Regions from separate parts of the Streptomyces sp. NPDC020731 genome, predicted to be linked through region 2. Evidence: riboswitches for the same ligand, from Rfam matches in the RefSeq annotation. Region 2 holds a riboswitch; each other region holds the start of a gene.

Region 1 (6,057 bases), on a different contig from region 2:
GGGGCGGGCGCGCGGTGAGGACGACCGCCAGGGCGAGGGTCAGGCGCTGGCCCTCGGACAGGTCGCGGGGGTGGGTGCCGTCGGCCACCGAGGGGAGCAGCTCGGTCAGCAGGGCGCGGCAGGTGCCCGGCTCGGCGCCCGCGTCCTCGTCGGCGGCCGCGCACTCCGCCGCGACCGTGTCGGCGTACAGGAGGTCGCGGGGTTCCTGCGGGACCAGGCCGACGCGGCGGACCAGGTCGCGGGGGCGGGTGCGGTGGGGGACCGCGTCGCCGGTGCGGACCGAGCCCGAGGAGGGCGCGACCAGGCCCACGAGCGCGCTGAGCAGCGTCGACTTCCCGGCGCCGTTGCGGCCCATGAGGGCGATCGTCTCGCCGGGGGTGACGGTCAGGTCGACGTCGCGCAGGGCCTGGACACGGTCCCGGCGGACGGCGAGGGAGCGGACCTCGGCCACGTGGGCGGGGGTGGGCGTGTCGGGCTTCCTGCGCGGGAACAGGCGCCGGGCGGCGGGGGCCGGTGCCGGCGGCGCGGGTTCCCGGGCGGGCGGTCGCCGGTCGGCGAGGCGGTCGCGCAACGGGCCCGCCCTGCGTCGGGCGTCGCGGACCGTCAGGGGGAGGGGGGACCAGCCGGCGAGGCGGCCCAGGCCGACCACCGGGGGGTGGACGGGGGAGACCGCCATCACCTCCGACGGGGCGCCGAGCCACGGCCGCTCGCCGGGGCCCGGCAACAGGACCACCTGGTCGGCGTACTGGATGACGCGTTCCAGGCGGTGCTCCGCCATGAGGACGGTGGTGCCGAGGTCGTGGACCAGACGCTGGAGGACCGCCAGGACCTCCTCGGCGGCCGCCGGGTCGAGTGCGGAGGTCGGCTCGTCCAGGACCAGCACCCGGGGGTGCGGGGTGAGGACCGAGCCGATGGCCACGCGTTGCTGCTGGCCGCCGGAGAGGGTGGCGATGGGGCGGTTGCGGAGGCCGGCGAGGCCGAGGAGGTCCAGGGTTTCCTCGACCCTGCGGCGCATCACGGCCGGAGGGAGGCCCAACGACTCCATGCCGTAGGCGAGTTCGTCCTCCACCGTGTCCGTCACGAAGTGGGAGAGGGGATCCTGGCCCACCGTCCCGACGACGTCGGCGAGTTCGCGCGGCTTGTGGGTACGGGTGTCGCGGCCCGCGACCGTGACCCTGCCGTGCAGCGTGCCGCCCGTGAAGTGCGGGACCAGGCCGCTCACCGCGCCCAGCACCGTCGACTTGCCGACGCCGGACGGGCCGACGAGCAGCACCAGTTCACCTTCGGGGACTTCGAAGTCGACGCCGTGGACGGCGGGTTCCGCCGTTCCGTCGTACGTCACCGACACGTTCTCGAAGCGGATCACGTCGTCGGCTCCTTGCGGGTGTCCATGAGCTCGGGGGCGGGGGTGACGAAGGCGGGGAGCAGGCCGATCAGGACGGCCGCCGCCGGCCACAGGGGGAGCGTGGGTGCGACGAGCGGGACCACGCCGGGGTGCAGGGCCGCCGGGTCGCGGGAGGCGGCGAGGGTCAGGAGGGCGGCCACGGCGGCTCCGGACGCCGTGACCAGCCAGGCCCGGGTGTCCCAGGGGTCCGGGCGGTAGCGGGTGCGCAGGGTGCGCCGGCCACCGAGCCGCAGGCCCGCGAGGGCGGCGGTGACACCGGCGAGGAGGACGGGGAGGCCGTAGGTGCCGCCCGCGGCGGTGAGCAGTCCGTACGTTCCGGCGCAGACGCCGAGCAGGCCGCCGAGGGTGAGGGCGGCGGTGGTACGGCGGATGGCGGGAGGCACCTCGGCGGTACGGCCGTAACCGCGCGCGTCCATCGCGGCGGCGAGGGCGACCGAGCGCTCCAACGCGCCCTCCAGGACCGGGAGTCCGACCTGGAGCAGGCCGCGGACACCCTTGTCGTGCCGGCCTCGCAGACGGCGGGCGGCGCGCAGGCGCTGGACGTCGGCGATGAGGTTCGGCGCGAAGGTGAGGGCGACGACGACGGCCACGCCGAGTTCGTACAGGGCGCCGGGGAGGGATTTGAGGAGGCGGGAGGGGTTGGCGAGGGCGTTGGCGGCGCCCACGCAGATGAGGAGGGTGGCCAGACGGAGGGCGTCGTACAGGGCGAAGGTGAGGGCCTCGGCGGTGACCTTGCCGCCGAGGCGGATGCCCTGGGCCCAGTGGGGGAGGGGGACTTCGGGGAGGTGCACGAGCACGTGCGTGCCGGGGATGGGGGAGCCGAGGAGCACGGCGAAGGCGAGGCGGATGAGGAGGACGGCGAGGGCGAGTTTGACGAACGCGCCGTAGGAGCGGGACCAGGGGGCGTGGGGGCGGCGGGCCGCCACGACGTAGGCGGAGACGGCGATGAGCAGGGTGAGGAGGAGGGGGTTGGTGGTGCGGGTGGCCGCGGTGCCCAGGGCCAGGGCCCAGAGCCACCAGGCGCCGGGGTGGAGTTGGGAGCGGTGCCGTTGGTCGTGCCCGGGGGTCGGTTGCTCTGCCGGCGCTTGCCGGGTGCCTCCCCCGCTCTCGGCTCCGCTCGAGCGGCACGACTGCCCGCGCTCACGTGGCACGGCGGCGTACCTGCCAGATCGCTGCTCCTCCGAGGAGGGCCACCACGGCGATTCCCGCTACCAGGCCGATCGACGGGCCCGAGCCGTCCGACCCGGTCTTCTTCTCTGCGGGAACGGGGGCCTCGTCCGCCGAGACCTGTTCCCCGCAGCCCGTCTTCGGGTAGCCCGCTATCGCGCACAGCAGGGCGTTGGTGTCGTAGCGGAGGGGTTTGGCGACCGAGGCCAGGGCCTCGGCCGTGGTGGCGTCCTCGGGGACCCGGGCGCACGCCGTGCGGCCGGCCGGCGGGGTTTCGCCGGAGGGGGCGTCGGTGGGGGTGCCGAAGTCGATGACCAGGGCCACGCGTTTCCTGCCGTCGGCAGCCGGGGTCTTCGCGCAGATGGTGTCGAAGTCGGCGGTGCCGCGGGGCTTCACCGCGTCGGCCGAGTTCTCGCTGACGGAGAAGCGGAAGCCGTGGACGTCGCCGTCGGCGGGGCGGGCGAGGGACGGGCCCTGGTTGGCGTACGTCCATGCCGTGCCGTCCTGCTCCCAGAACGACCAGTAGCGGTAGCCGGCGGCCTCCGCCCGGCCCGCGCCCGCCGGCAGGGGCAGGAGCGCGGCCAGGAACAGTACGGCGGCCCGGCGGATCACGGCTGCTGCCGCTTCGTACGGCCGCTGATCAGGAAGCCGATGCCGATGCCGGCGACCAGGCAGACACCGACGAACCACCAGACACTGAGGCCGGAGTCCGACTCGGCCTTGTCGTTCTTCTCGTCGCTCTTCGCCTCGGTCGTCTTCTCCGGGGCGGCCGGACCCGTCGCGCCCAGCTGCTTCACCAGGTCCGCGCCGCCGAAGTCGCGCGGGTCGGCGCCGGTCGCGTGGGCGGCGAAGATCAACTGGGCGTAGGCGGCGGGGCCGCTCTGTGCCGCCCAGTCGGCGGCGTTCTTCTCCAGCCAGGTCAGGGACTTCCCGGCCTGCTCGCCGGCGCCCTGCGCGGCGAGCGCGACCACCGCGTCGGCGGTGTTGCCGTAGTCGGGCTGGTCCTCGGCGCCGGCGAGGGCGGAGGTGAGGTGGCCGTCCTCGGCGAGGGCGTCCGTGAGGTACGCGGCACCGTTGGCGGCGGCCTGCCCGGGGTCGCCTGCCTTCTCGCACGACGCTTCCCCGGTACCGTCCTCGCCGGGCTCGACGACCAGGCCCGCACCGAGCGAGCCGAGCACGCCCGCCGCCGTCGCGTCCGCGTTGGCGACCAGCTCGCCCTTCTTGTCAGGCTGGAAGGCGAAGGCGCCCGCGCCGTCGCCCTCGCAGGGGAGCGCCAGCTTCAGCAGGGCGTCGTAGGGGGACCTGCCGTCCTTCTTCACCTCGGCCGGCTTCTCACCGGCGGCCGCGAGGGCGCCGATGACGACGGAGGTGGAGTTGGTGTCGCTGGCGCCGCCCGCCGTGTAGCCCCAGCCGCCGTCCTTGTTCTGCGCGGACTTCAGCCAGTCGACGGCCTTCTTCGTGACGTCGTCGTGTCCGCCGAGCGCGGCGAGGGCCTGGACGGCGGCGGAGGTCTGGTTGGTGTCGACCATCGTCTTCGCGTCGCACGCCTTGGTGGTGTCGGCGCGGTACGGGGCGAAGGAGCCGTCGGCACACTGCTGCCCGGTGAGCCAGTCGACGGCCGCCTTCGACGGCTCGACGCCGGCCGTGTGCTGCGCGAGCAGGGCGAGCGACTGGCGCCAGACGCCGTCGTACTGCGGGTCGCTGTCGCCGTACAGGGCGGAGGGGAGCGCCGTGGACGGCGCCGGGGACGGGGTGGCGTCGGCGGCGGCCGGAGTGGCAGCGCCGATCACGGCGACGGCGGCCAGGACCGCTGCGCTGCGGCGAACATTCATGATCGGCGGGTGCCTTCCCTGCGGAGGGCCGGGCAGCGCGGGACACCCCGGCGGCTCGGCTCCGTATGCCTCGACGGTGCCGTGCCCGGCGGAGCGCCGGGCACGTGAGCCGGTCACGAACCGTGCGGGGCAGTCCGGCTCACCGCCTCGGGGGCGGCTTACGGTTGCGGGTCAGCGCCGGAATTGCACCGGCTTCCCCCCGTACGGTGTGATGACGACGCCGACACTCTACCCGCCCGTAGGGAAGGGGCCGGGGGGTGGCTTCGGTGAGCGGGGTCACGTCGGCCGGGAGACGCGCACCGCACCCGCACCCCCGGCAAGGGGAGTACGGGTGCGGGTGGGCCGGGTCAGGAAGCCGTGCAGGCGCCGACCTGCGGCGGGGGCGAGGCGCCGCCGCTCACGGTGAAGCCGAAACTGGTCGAGGCTCCGGCCGCGAGCGGGCCGTTCCAACTGGGGCGCACCGTCATGACGTTGCCGCTGCTGTCCCAGGTGGGTGAGCCGTTCCAGACGGAGAGGACCTTCTGCGGGGACGTCATGGTGACGTTCACGCTCCAGCCGGTGATCGGCGAGCTGCCGGCCGTGATCGTCACCTTGCCGTTGTACCCGCTGCCCCACTGCTCCGCCGTGGTGTAGGTGGCGGTGCAGCCCGCGCCGGGGGTGCCCGGGTCGTCGGGGTCGTCCGGGTCGTCGGGGTCGGTGGTGCCACCCAGGGCGCTCAGGGCCGCGTCGTAGGCGGGCTTCTTGTTGTAGTTGTCGTCGAACAGCAGGGGGGTGCCGCTCGACCGCCACGAGTACTTGTCCGGGATGCCCCACACCGTGATGCCGGTGCATCGCGTCACCGCGAGGCAGGCCCGTACGACGTTGCCGTAGTCGGTGGCCTGGGCCTGGCCCGAGCCCTCGATGTCCAGCTCGGTGATCTGCACGTCGACCCCGAGGTCGGCGAAGCGCTGGAGGTTGGCCCGGTAGTCGGCGGGGACGGGGGAGTTGGGGTTGAAGTGGGACTGGAAGCCGACGCAGTCGATCGGCACACCGCGGGACTTGAAGTCCTTGACCATGGCGTAGACCGCGTTGCTCTTCGCGTTGACGCCGTCGGTGTTGTAGTCGTTGTAGCAGAGCTTGGCGTTCGGGTCGGTCGCGCGGGCCGTGCGGAAGGCCTCCTCGATGAAGCCGTTGCCGAGCTTGTCCTGGAAGGGCGAGCTGCGCCGGGCGCCGCTGCTTCCGTCCTGGAACGCCTCGTTGACCACGTCCCAGGAGTGGATCTCGCCCTTGTAGTGGGTCATGACCTGGGTGATGTGGTTGTTCATGGCCGACCGGAGGTCGGTCGCGCCCAGTCCGGAGACCCAGCTCGGCAGCTGGGAGTGCCAGACCAGGGTGTGGCCGCGGACGTCCATGCCCTGACTCCGGGCGTGGTTCACGATCTGGTCGGCGCGGCTGAAGCTGAAGGAGCCGCGGCTCGGCTCGACGGCGTCCCACTTCATCTCGTTCTCGGGTGTCACCGAGTTGAACTCGCGGTCGAGCGTGGCGGCGTACTGCGCCTCGCCGAGGTGGTTCGCGGCGACGGCGGCACCGAAGTAGCGGCCCTTCTCGGTCGCCGCCGCGCCCAGGGTGTCGGCGGCGTGGGCGGTGGTCTGGGGGAGTGCGGCGAGCGCGGTG
Region 2 (6,057 bases):
AAGGCGCAGCCGCCGGGGAGGTCGCCGAGTTCGGGGGGCATGCCGGGGATCGGGGTGAAGGCCCGCTCGGGGAGGGCGTCCAGGAGGCCCCGGCTGTAGGGGTGGCGGGGTCCGGGGGCGCCGAAGAAGGCGGTCGCGTCGATGAGTTCGACGATGCGGCCCGCGTACATGACCGCCACCCGGTCGGCGATGCGTTCCGCCGCCGCCAGGTCGTGGGTGATCATCAGCAGGGCCCGGTCGCCGTCGGCGTCGACGTGGCGGCGCAGTTCGTCGGCGGTGCGCTCCACGAGGTCGCGGTCCAGTCCTGTGGTGGGTTCGTCGGCCAGCAGCAGGGGTGCGTCACCGATCAGGGCGAGGGCGGTGGCGGCGCGCTGGGCGAGGCCGCCGGAGAGTTCGTGGGGGTACCGGTCGAGGTGGTCCGGCGGGAACTCGGCACGCTTGGCCGCCTGTTCGGCGGCGGCACGCAGGGCCGCGCGGCCCCGGACGCCGGTGAGCTGGGCGACCGTCTCCTCCATCTGGGAGCGGATGGTGCGTACGGGGGTGAGGTGGGCGGCGGGACTCTGCGGGATGAGGCCGATCCTGCGGCCCCGTACCGTGCGGGCGAGGGTGCGTTCGTCGGCGGTGAGCAGGTCCAGTTCGCCGAGCAGCGCGCCGCCGGCGGTCTGGGCGTTGGCGGGGAGCAGGCCGAGGAGGGCGGAGGCGAGGACGGACTTGCCGCAGCCGCTCTCGCCGATCAGGGCGAGGCATTCGCCGGGCGCCACGTCGAAGTGGGCGTCGGTGACGGCGGCGATCCGACGGCCGCCCGGCAGCAGGAAGCGTACGGAGAGGCCGCGCACCGACAGCACGGGGGATCGCTCGGTCACAGCGTCAGCTCCGATCGGCGGCGGGGGTTGATCCGCTCCCGCCAGACACCGGCGAGGCCGGCGATGGCGAGCGTGGGGATGATCAGGAACAGGCCGGGGAAGAGGGTCGGCCACCACTGTCCGGCGAGCAGGGAGCCGCGGGCGCCCTGGATGAGGGTGCCGAGGCTGGCCGTGTGGGCGGGCAGGCCGAGTCCGAGGAAGGACAGGGCCGACTCGTGCCACATGGCGTGCGGCACCATCAGGACGGCGGCGAGGCCGGCCTGGGGCAGTACGCCGGGCAGCAGGTGCCGCACGACGACCCGCCACCGGGAGGCGCCACCGGAGACGGCCGCGTCGATGTAGGGACGGGAGCGCAGCGAGAGGACCTCGGCGCGGACGATACGGGCGGTGGACAGCCAGTGGGTGAGGCCGACGGAGATCACCACCGGCCAGACGCCCGGCCGGAACATGGCGACGATGAAGACGCCGAGCAGCAGGTGCGGTACGGAGGAGAAGGTGTCGACCAGGCGCATGACCGCGCGGTCGACCCAGCCGCCGAGCGCGCCGGCGGTGGCGCCGACGGCGGTGCCGATCACCGTGGCGGTGAAGGCGGCCACCAGACCCACCAGCAACGACACCCGCAGGCCGTAGACGCAGCGCAGCAGCAGGTCACGGCCCACGTCGTCGGTGCCGAAGGGGTGGGACCAAGAGGGCGGCAGGAGTTTGGCGGCGAGGTCGACGGCCTGCTGGTCGAGCTGGACCAGCGGCGGTACGAGGAGCACCGCGAGGGCCGTCACGGCGACCAGGGTCGCGGAGACGCGCAGGCGCAGGGTGTGGGTGGAGCGGCGGGCGGTGCCGTGCGCGCGCCACACCGTCTCCTTCACAGCGGTGGTGTCAGCCATGGGGGTCACATCTCATTCAGCTTCACCCTCGGGTCGATCAGCCCGTAGAGCAGGTCGGCGAGGAGGTTTCCGGCGAGAACGGCGGCGGTGGCGAGGGTGGTCAGCGCGGCCAGCAGCGGGAAGTCGACGGAGGTGGCCGCCTCCACGGTGGCCGCGGCGATGCCCGGCCAGCTGAACACGGTCTCCACCAGCAGGGCACCGGTGATGAGTTCGGGGACGCGGGAGCCGATCAGGGTGAGCACGGGCAGCAGTCCGGAGCGCAGGGCGTGGCCGAGCAGGACGGTGCGTTCGCTCAGACCGCGGGCCCTGGCGCCGCGCACGGGGTCCTCCGCGAGGGCGTCGCCGACGCCCTGACGGACGTAGAGCGTGAACCAGGGCAGCTGGGAGACGGCGAGGACACCGGCGGGCAGGATCAGGTGGCTGGTGACCTGGCCGAAGGTGACCCGGTCGCTGCCGGTGTCGGTGAGGCCGCCGGCCGGGAGGACGTCCAGGTCGAGGGCGAACAGCCAGACGGCGAGCAGGGCGATCCAGAAGACCGGGGCGGCCTCCAGGGTGTACGCGAGGGAGGTGACCGTACGGTCGAGGAGGGAGCCGGGGCGGCGGGCGGCGAGGACGCCGAGGACGGTGCCGAGCAGGACGGCGACGGCGAACGCGACGGCGCACAACAGGGCCGACCAGACGAGGCGTTCGCCGATCACCTCGGCCACGGGCTGGCGCATGACGGTGGACTGGCCGAAGTCGCCGCCGAGGGCGGAGGTCAGCCAGTCCCACCAGCGGGCGGTGAACGGCCGGTCCACGCCGAGGTTCTCCCGCAGCCGGTCCAGGGTCTCCTGGTCGGCGCCGAGCGCGGCGGTGCCGGCGTACGCCTTGACGGGGTCGAAGGGGGAGGCGGCGGCGACGGCGAACACGCCGAAGGTGACGACCAGCAGCACGGGCACGGCGAACAGGGCCCGCCGTGCCGTGAGCCGGGTCATCTCTCCCCAGGGGAGGGTGGTCATGCGTCGGGCTGCCATTCCTCGACGTTCCACCAGGGACCGCTGGCGAAGCCGTGCTCGTGGGGTTCGACCTGGGTGGTGAGGTCCTTCCAGCGGTCGGCGAGGACGTACATGTGGTCGATGTGGGTGAGGAAGGTGTAGCCGGGGTTCTTCACCAGTTCGCGCTGGAGGGTGTCGTAGGCGGCCTTGCGGTCCTCGGGGTCCTGACTGCGGCGGCCGGTGTCGAGGGCCTCGTCGACGGCCGGGTTGTCGTACAGGGCCATGTTGTTGAAGCCGTCGCCGGCGAGGGAGGAGTGCAGGAGCGTGTAGAGGCCGAAGTCGGGGTCGCCGGTGCTGCCGAAGCCTGCGAGGACGGCGTCGTGCTTCATCCGGGGCTCGATGACCTCCCAGGTGGCGCTCTCGACCCTGACGTCGATGCCGGCCTTCTTGGCGTCGGAGGCGTAGGCGAGGGCGTGGTCCTGGCGGACCTTGTCGCCGGAGGGGTAGTAGAGGGTGAAGCGGGCGGCGCGGCCGTCCTTGGCGCGGGTGCCGTCCTCGCCGGTCCTCCAGCCGGCCTCGTCGAGGATGTCCTTGGCCTCGTCGAGGTCCTGGGGGCGGTCGATGCCCTTGGCGTACCAGGGGTCGTCGAGGGGCAGCGGACCGTAGGCGGGGCGGCCGGCGCCGTCGAGGATCTTGTCGACCATGGCCTCGCGGTCCACGGCGAGGTCCAGGGCGAGGCGGATCGCGGTGTCGCCGGTGACCGGGTCGCCGGTGGGGAGGGTGACGGCACGGAAGTCGTACGACGTCGCCCGGTACGTCCTCCTGCCGTCGTCGTTCTTGAACGTGGCGGCGAGGTTGGGCGGGAGGGTCGCGCCGTCGAGGTCGCCGGAGCGCAGCCGGGTGGCGCGGACGTCGTCGTCGGCGATGATCGCCATGGTGAGCTTTTTCACCTTCGGGGTGCCGCCCCAGTAGTCCGGATTGGCCTCGAAGGTGAGCTTTTCACCCTTGCTCCAGCCGGTGAGGACGTACGGTCCGGTGCCGACCGGCTTCGTGTTGAAGGAACCGGTGTTGGGGTCCTGTCCGCCCGCGATGTGCTCGGGGACGATGGGCAGCACCGTGCGGGCGGCGAAGGCCGCGTAGGGGTAGTCGAGGGTGAAGACGACCTTGTCGTCGCCGTCGGCCCTGACCTCCTTGACGGCGTCCAGTTCGCTCTTGGCGGTGTTGTTGGTCCTGTCGTCCAGCACGGTTTCGTACGTGAAGACCACGTCGTCGGCGGTCAGCGGCTCGCCGTCGCTGAACTTCACGCCGTCGCGCAGGGTGTACGTGTAGGTGCGGCCGTCGTCAGTGACCTCGGGAAGGGCCTTCGCCAGCGCGGGCTTCAGTTCGAGGCCGGCGTCCCGGGCGAGGAGCCCGTCGAAGATCTTGGAGTTGCCGTCCTTGCCGTAGCCGAGCAGGGGGCTGAGGGTGTCCGGTTCGGAGGGGACCCCGATCACGACGGAGTCGGCGGACGCCCCGCCGTCCGCGGCACCGTCGCCCGGCGCCGAGCAGGCGGCGACCGCACCGGCCATCGCGACCGCGGCGGCGGCCCCTCGTATTCGTCGGGTCGTCATCGAGCCTCACTCCATGGTGCCATGTTGCCTGAAAATGGTTGTTGCATATTAATTGCAGGAAGACACTGCCCAGGACGGCGGTCCCCCACTCCCCCGCCCCCTGGGCAGGGCCGCTCGTGTCAAGTGCGCAGGTGTGCGCCGGGGTACGAGCCGCCGGGCGCCGTCCGCGCGCCCCCGGCGGCCGCTTGTCAGCGGGCCGGAACGGGCACTACTGTCGCCACGCCTTGGTGACGGGAAATCGGTGCGATACCGGTGCGGCCCTCGCCACTGTGATCGGGAAGTCCGGCTCCAGTCCTCGCGGACGGCCACTGGGTCCTTCGGGGCCCGGGAAGGCGGAGCACGGGCGGTGGTACCCGTCAGCCAGGAGACCGGCCAAGGCGCGTCAACCATCCACGAGGTGCTGGAGAGGGTCTGCTGAGCCATGCACATTGCCGAGGGTTTTCTTCCTCCGGCGCACGCGGTCGCCTGGGGCGTCGCGTCGGCGCCGTTCGTCGTCCACGGAGCCCGGTCGCTCATCCGTGAAGTCAGGGAACATCCCGAGAGCACACTGCTGATGGGCGCGTCGGGAGCGTTCACGTTCGTCCTGTCCGCGCTGAAACTGCCGTCGGTCACGGGGAGTTGCTCCCACCCCACCGGCACGGGGCTCGGCGCGATCCTGTTCCGGCCGCCGGTCATGGCGGTGCTGGGCACCATCACCCTGCTGTTCCAGGCGCTGCTGCTGGCCCACGGCGGGCTGACCACACTGGGCGCCAACGTCTTCTCGATGGCCGTCGTCGGGCCGTGGGCCGGGTACGGGATCTACAAGCTGCTGCGCCGCTACGACGTGCCGCTGATGGTGGCGGTGTTCTTCGGCGCGTTCGTCGCCGACCTGTCGACGTACTGCGTGACGAGCGTGCAGCTGGCGCTCGCCTTCCCCGACCCGGGCAGCGGGTTCCTGGGCGCGCTGGGCAAGTTCGGCTCCATCTTCGCCGTGACGCAGATCCCGCTCGCGGTGAGCGAGGGACTGCTGACGGTGCTGGTGATGCGCATGCTGGTGCAGTCGAGCAAGGGCGAGCTGACGCGGCTCGGGGTGCTGGTGACGTCGGCGGCCGGGCGCAAGCCGGCGGACTCGACGGAGGCGGTGGCCCGATGAGCCGTAACGCGAAGATCAACACGCTGTTGCTGGTGCTCGTGGCCGCGCTCGCCGTGATCCCGCTGGTGTTCGGGCTCGGCGACCACAAGGAGGAGCCGTTCGCGGGCGCGGACGCCGAGGCGGAGACCGCGATCACCGAGATCGACCCGGACTACGAGCCGTGGTTCTCGCCGCTGTACGAACCGCCGTCCGGCGAGATCGAGTCGGCTCTGTTCGCCCTCCAGGCGGCACTCGGCGCGGGCGTCCTCGCGTACTACTTCGGGGTGCGGCGCGGGCGACGGCAGGGGGAGGCGCGGGCGCTGGAACGGCTGCGGGCCGAGGTGGACGCGGAGACCGAAGCCGTTTCCGAACGACGACGGGTCTGACGGCACGTGCTGCCGATCGACGCGGCGGCGCACAGCAGCCGCTGGCGCCGCCGTCACCCCGTGGACAAGGCCGTGCTGGGGCTGGGGCTCACCGTGCTGGCGATCTCGCTGCCGCCCTGGCCGGGCGCTGCCCTGGTGCTGGTGACGGCGCTCGCGGTGCTGCTCGGTCCGGCGGGGGTGCCGGGCCGGCGGCTGTGGCGGGCCTACCGGGTGCCGCTGGGCTTCTGCGTCA
Region 3 (6,057 bases), on a different contig from region 2:
GATCAGATCGCCGAGCCGGTCGAGCTGCTCCTCGCGCAGCGCGGCGAACGAGGTGTCGGGGGCCGGCACGAAGCGGCGGCCCGCGGCGGCGGCCACCTTGCGCAGGAAGGCCCGCCGGAAACCGTCCGACTCCAGCGAGCCGTGCCAGTGCGTGCCCCAGGTCTTGCCGACCCGGCAGCCGTCCAGGCTGTTCCCGTGGTCATCGGAGATGAACGTCTCTCCCCCCAGCACCTCGGCGATCCCGTGATGGATCTCGTACCCCTCGACGGGCTCCCCGAGGGCCTCCCCGACGGGCCGTGCGAGCGTCTTCTCGCGGGCGAACCGTACCCGCACGGGCAGGATCCCGAGCCCGTCGACCCGCCCCCGCCGGCTCTCGACGTCGTCCTCGATGGACTGCCCGAGGACCTGGAAGCCCCCGCAGATCCCGAGCACGGGCCGACCCTCGGCCGCCCGCCGCCTCAGCGCGTCCGCGAGCCCGCGCTCCCGCAGCCACTCCAGCGCCCGTACGGTCCCGCGGGTGCCGGGCACGACCACGAGGTCGGCGTCGGCCAGTTCCTCGGGACGGTCCACGAACCGCACCACGACGCCCGGTTCGGCGGCGAGCGCGTCCATGTCGGTGAAGTTGGACATCAGCGGCACCGCGCACACGGCGACCCGCAGCACGTCCTCGCCGACCGGCGCGGCCACCGTGGACTCCCGTACGGCGCCCCGCAAGGACACCCGGAGTCCGTCCTCCTCGTCGATGCCGAGCCCGTGCCGGAACGGCAGCACGCCGTACGTCCGCCGCCCGGTCAGGCCGTGCAGCATGTCCAGGCCCGGTTCCAGCAGCGACACGTCGCCCCGGAACTTGTTCACCAGGAACCCGGCGACGAGCTCCTGGTCCTCGGGGGAGAGCAGCGCGACGGTGCCGAAGAAGGACGCGAAGACACCGCCCCGGTCGATGTCGCCGACCACCAGGACCGGCAGCCCGGCGCCCCGGGCGATCCCCATGTTCACGATGTCGGTGCGCCGCAGATTGATCTCGGCCGGGCTGCCGGCCCCCTCACAGATCACCGCGTCATACGTGCCCCGCAACTGCTCCAGACAGTCCAGCACCGTGCCCAGCAGCCGCTGCTGCCGCCCGCCGTGGTACCCGCGCGCGCTCAGCTCGCCGACCGGCTTGCCCAGCAGCACCACCTGGCTGGACCGCTCGCCGCCCGGCTTGAGCAGCACCGGGTTCATCAGCGCCGTCGGCTCGACGCGGCAGGCCTGGGCCTGCATGGCCTGCGCCCGCCCGATCTCCGCACCCTCCCGCGTCACGAACGAGTTCAGCGACATGTTCTGCGCCTTGAACGGCGCGACCTTGACGCCCTGCCGCACCAGCCACCGGCAGATCCCGGCGGTCACCACGCTCTTGCCGGCGTCCGAGGTGGTCCCGGCGACCAGCAGCCCTCCACCGCTCACGATGCACGTCCCTTCATGACGCTCCGCGCGGCGGCACCGACCCCGAGCGCGAGCCAGCCGACCCGCCGTGAGAGCCGTACCGCCCGGTCGATGTCGGCCACGGCGACGGCGCGCCCGCCGCCGTTGAGGACGGGCCGGTGCTCGACCCGCCCGCCGTAGGAGAGGGTCCCGCCGAGCCGTACGCCGAGCGCGCCCGCGAAGGACGCCTCGACCGGCCCGGCGTTGGGGCTCGGATGCCCGGCCGCGTCCGCGCGCCACGCCCGCGCGGCCCCGCGCGGGTCCGGTCCCGCGAGCGCGGCGAGTACGGCGGTCAGCCGCGCCCCGGGCCACCCGGCGACGTCGTCGAGGCGGGCGGAGGCCCAGCCGTAGCGGCGGTGGCGGGGGGACTTGTGGCCGACCATCGCGTCCAGCGTGTTGACGGCCCGGAACCCGAGGAGGCCCGGCACCCCGGCGACGGCGCCCCACACCAGGGCGCCCACCACGGCGTCGGAGGTGTTCTCGGCGACGGACTCGACCACCGCGCGGGCGATCCCGTCGGCGTCCAGCGCCTGCGGGTCCCGGCCGCACAGGTGCGGCAGCCGTGCCCGGGCCGCCTCGACGTCCCCGGCCTCCAGCGCCCGTCCGACGGCGCGGGCCTCACGGGCCAGCGAGGTCCCGCCGACGACGGCCCAGGTGGCGACACCGGTCAGGGCGGCGGAGGCGGCGGGGGAGGAGCGTACACAGCGGGAGGCGAGGCTTCCCAGGGCGACGGCCGAGCCGACGCACACGGCGGTGTGCACCGCGCCCCGGCCCCGGTCGTCCCGCCACAGCACCCGTTCCACGGCAGCCGCGGCCCGCCCGAAAGCGGCGACCGGATGCCCCCGGCGGGGATCGCCGAGCAGCAGGTCGCCGAGGAGGCCGGCGGCGGCGCCGTACGCGAACACGCGATCGGCACCCATGGGTTCAGCCGGTGACGGATCCGGAGGGAGCGGCCCCGGAACGGGGTGGGGTGTCGCTGGTCGACCTCGGCAGGCAGCCGCGCATGGCGTTATGTCCTCACTCAGGGTGTCCACGCCCTGGTTCGACGAGACCGGCGGTGAGAGTTCCTGGCTCCCGGGGTGTTCACCCCGGTGACAGTGGCGGGACCGCGCCGGAATCGCACCGGCTTCCTCTCCTGCCGCCGTAGTGGCTGAGGCAGTCCACCACGGCCCCGGAAGGGCCGTCAACTTGCCGTTGACCTGCGAGGCTGAAGTGTGCTGAGGCCCACAGGGGGACTCCGGTGGGTGAACCGCGAGCGGGGGCGCGCACAGGCGAGCGGGCGGTGCGGGTGCCGAGGCTCCCGCACCGCCCGTCCGTATGGGCGTGGCCCGTGATCAGGCCATGATCAGATAGATGCCGTACCCCACCGCCGCCACGCACGCCGCGAAGCAGGCGTAGGCGCCGGTGACCGCCAGGGCCGCGGACTGGCCCTGCGCGGCGGCCCGCTCGCGGTGGGACAGGCCGTTGATGCCGAGGGTGAACAGGCCCACCAGGGCCACGGTGACCACGAGGCTGACGCCGAAGACGGAACCGAGGGCCGCCCAGTCGATCTTCATGGTGCTCTTCTTCCTTCGTACCGGGGCTACCGGGTCGCGGTCAGACGGTGGTCGGGGCCGCCGGGTCGGCGAGGGCCGGCGCCGGGATGGTGGCCGAGAGCTCCTCGGTCACGGTGCCCGTGGGAGGCGGGGTGACCGCGGCCATGGCCGCGGTGACCACACCGGCCGGCTCCTCGTCGGCGGCATCGGTGCCGTTGACGTTGGTGTGGTCGACGACCTCGCGCCGGGACAGCTTCCAGATCGCGGCACTGGAGGCGATCAGGAAGACGGCCACGAGGGCGGTGCCCCAGTCGCCGAAGCCGCAGACCCACTCGGCGAGCGCCGCGACCAGGGCCGCCGCCGGCAGCGTCAGACCCCAGGCGATGAACATCCGGGTGGCCGTCGACCAGCGGACGACACCGCCCTTGCGGCCCAGGCCCGCGCCCATCACGGAACCGGAAACGGAATGCGTGGTGGAGAGGGAGAAGCCGAGGTGCGAGGAGGCCAGGATGACCGTCGCGGCGCTGGTCTGGGCGGCGAAACCCTGCTGCGGCTGGAGATCGGTCAGGCCCTTGCCCATGGTGCGGATGATGCGCCAGCCGCCGAGGTAGGTGCCGAGCGCGATGGCGAGGCCCGCGGAGAGGATGACCCACAGCGGCGGGTCGGAGTCGGGGGTGACGGCACCGCCGGCGACCAGGGCGAGGGTGATGATGCCCATCGTCTTCTGGGCGTCGTTGGTGCCGTGGGCCAGGGAGACCAGGCCGGCGGAGGCGATCTGTCCGGCGCGGTAGCCCTTCTCGGAGGCCTTGCCGTCGGCCTTCCTGCCCAGGCGGTAGGTCAGCCGGGTGGCGAACATCGCGGCGACGCCGGCCACCAGCGGGGCGGCGATCGCGGGGAGCAGGACCTTGGTGACGAGGACGTCGCCGTGGACCGCGCCGAGACCGGCGGAGGCGACGGCGGCGCCGATCAGGCCGCCCATGAGGGCGTGCGAGGAACTGGACGGCAGACCGACCAGCCAGGTCAGGAGGTTCCAGAGGATCGCGCCGACCAACGCGGCGAAGATGACCTCGGGACGGATGCCGGCCTCGTCGACGAGGCCCTTGGAGATCGTGTTGGCGACCTCCACCGAGAGAAAGGCGCCCACAAGGTTCAGCACGGCGGACATGGCCACCGCGACCTTGGGTTTGAGTGCACCGGTCGAAATGGTCGTTGCCATCGCGTTCGCGGTGTCGTGGAAACCGTTCGTGAAATCGAACGCGAGTGCGGTTACCACCACAATCGCGAGGATCAGCGAGAAGCTTTCCATTTACCCAGGCAATCGTTCGAGGTCATTGGCTGGTCGAACGTAAGTAACCAGGATGAACGGAAGATGAACTGGAACGGGCATCGTGGTGACCGTAAGAGGGGGTGGAGGCTCCGCCGGATGGAGTGAGGCCGCCTGGCAGGATCACGGCATGACTGAGCAGCGGTGGGACGGGCGGGGGGCGCGGGGCAGGCGCGTGCGCGAGGAGGAGGCGCACGCCTGGGCGGAACTGGTCGGGACCGCGCGCCGGACCGTCGCCGACGGGCTCGTCGTCGGCACCTCCGGCAACGTCTCGGTGCGGGTCGGCGGGACCGTCCTGGTCACGCCGTCGGGAGTACCGTACGACCGGCTGACGCCGGACGACGTGACGGGCGTCGACCTCACCGGCCGGCAGGTCCTCGGCTCGCTCGTCCCCACCAGCGAGCTGCCCATGCATCTGGCCGTGTACCGGACGACCGGGGCGCGCGCCGTCGTGCACACGCACGCGGTGCACGCGACGGCCGTCTCCACGCTCGTCGACGAGCTGCCGCTGATCCACTACATGGCGGCGGCGCTCGGCGGGCCCGTCCGGGTCGCCCGCTACGCGACGTACGGCACGGACGAACTGGCCGAGAACATGCTCCGCGCCCTCGACGGCCGCACCGGCTGCCTCCTGCGGAACCACGGCACCGTCACCCACGGCACGACCCTCACCCGGGCCTACGACCGCACGGCCCAGCTGGAATGGATGTGCCGCCTCTGGCTGACCGCGTCCTCGGTCCCCGGCCTGTCCCCGCACCTGCTGACCCCGGAACAACTGACGGAGGCGGGCGAACGCCTGCGGGGGTACGGGCAACACGCCGGCCCGTCCGGTGATTGAGGGCGAGGTCCGTTCGGGGCCGGAAGGGGGTCCGGGGGCGCAGGCCCCAGGGGCGGGAGGGGGAGGGGCGGCGGGGGCGAGAACCCCACCCCGGCGACCCCACGCCCGCGTGACCGCGCCCCACGGACGGGAGATGTGCGGGCGCAGGCCGGCTGTGCCGTGTCCGCTGGCCGGGTACACGTTCCGACATGACACTGGAGAACGTGCGCACTGCCAGAGCGACGGCCGCTGCCGTCACCGCCGTGATAGGGGCCGGCGCCGCCGCGGTGGCCGTCGGCCGGTTCGCCAGCGACGCCGCGCTCAGGACGCCCCCGGGCGGGCCCCTGCCCACCGAACCCGGACTCACCGTCCACGCCACCGCCGCCGGCCAGGTCGCCCTCACCAGGGATCTCGCCACGCTGCGGCCCGGACGTCACGGTCTCGCCGGTGACGGCTTCCACGCGGTCGTCGGACCCGTGCTGCCCGGCCCCCCGGACTCCGCCGACACCGTCGTACGCCGCCTCGAACGCGTCACGTACGGCACCCTGGAGCCCGGCGACCGTGCCTGGCTCACCCCGAACCTGTACGTCGGCGACCCGGGCAGCGCCCTCGGCCTGGACCACACCGGTCTCGACATCCCCGGCGAACTCGGACCGCTGCCCGCATGGTTCGTGCCGGGTGCCCGGGACACCTGGGTGATCGCCGTCCACGGCCTCGGCACCACCCGGGAACACACCATGAACCTCATGGAGTTCCTGCACCGCCACCGCTTCCCGGTGCTCGCCCCCGCCCACCGGGGAGACCCCGGCGCGCCGCGCTCCCCGGACGGCCTCAGCCACCTCGGCGAGACGGAGTGGCGCGATCTCGACGCGGCGCTCCACCACGCCGTGGACTCCGGCGCCCGGCAGGTCGTCCTGTAC

What was found. Region 2 has a riboswitch for cobalamin ahead of ACH4VX_RS19040 (energy-coupling factor ABC transporter permease). Riboswitches for the same ligand answer to the same signal wherever they lie in the genome.
Region 1: it holds a riboswitch for cobalamin, as region 2 does, so the genes downstream of both, ACH4VX_RS01695 (prenyltransferase/squalene oxidase repeat-containing protein) here and ACH4VX_RS19040 (energy-coupling factor ABC transporter permease) in region 2, are expected to answer to the same signal.
Region 3: it holds a riboswitch for cobalamin, as region 2 does, so the genes downstream of both, ACH4VX_RS07320 (cobalamin biosynthesis protein) here and ACH4VX_RS19040 (energy-coupling factor ABC transporter permease) in region 2, are expected to answer to the same signal.

Annotation. Positions count from the first base shown of each region.
Region 1 covers NZ_JBIRTN010000001.1:366,700-372,756, forward strand. Annotated here, with positions in the region: gene ACH4VX_RS01680 (ABC transporter ATP-binding protein) at 1-1,366, opposite strand, end outside; gene ACH4VX_RS01685 (energy-coupling factor transporter transmembrane component T) at 1,363-2,556, opposite strand; gene ACH4VX_RS01690 (SCO2322 family protein) at 2,546-3,184, opposite strand; gene ACH4VX_RS01695 (prenyltransferase/squalene oxidase repeat-containing protein) at 3,181-4,404, opposite strand; cobalamin riboswitch at 4,511-4,649, opposite strand; gene ACH4VX_RS01700 (endo-1,4-beta-xylanase) at 4,752-6,057, opposite strand, start outside.
Region 2 covers NZ_JBIRTN010000011.1:149,228-155,284, forward strand. Annotated here, with positions in the region: gene ACH4VX_RS19020 (ABC transporter ATP-binding protein) at 1-863, opposite strand, end outside; gene ACH4VX_RS19025 (ABC transporter permease) at 860-1,744, opposite strand; gene ACH4VX_RS19030 (ABC transporter permease) at 1,750-2,718, opposite strand; gene ACH4VX_RS19035 (ABC transporter substrate-binding protein) at 2,739-4,328, opposite strand; cobalamin riboswitch at 4,537-4,720, shown strand; gene ACH4VX_RS19040 (energy-coupling factor ABC transporter permease) at 4,750-5,460, shown strand; gene ACH4VX_RS19045 (energy-coupling factor ABC transporter substrate-binding protein) at 5,457-5,825, shown strand; gene cbiQ (cobalt ECF transporter T component CbiQ) at 5,832-6,057, shown strand, end outside.
Region 3 covers NZ_JBIRTN010000004.1:59,528-65,584, reverse strand. Annotated here, with positions in the region: gene ACH4VX_RS07325 (cobyric acid synthase) at 1-1,443, opposite strand, end outside; gene ACH4VX_RS07320 (cobalamin biosynthesis protein) at 1,440-2,381, opposite strand; cobalamin riboswitch at 2,503-2,641, opposite strand; gene ACH4VX_RS07315 (hypothetical protein) at 2,796-3,017, opposite strand; gene ACH4VX_RS07310 (anion permease) at 3,058-4,302, opposite strand; gene ACH4VX_RS07305 (class II aldolase/adducin family protein) at 4,451-5,158, shown strand; gene ACH4VX_RS07300 (alpha/beta hydrolase) at 5,362-6,057, shown strand, end outside.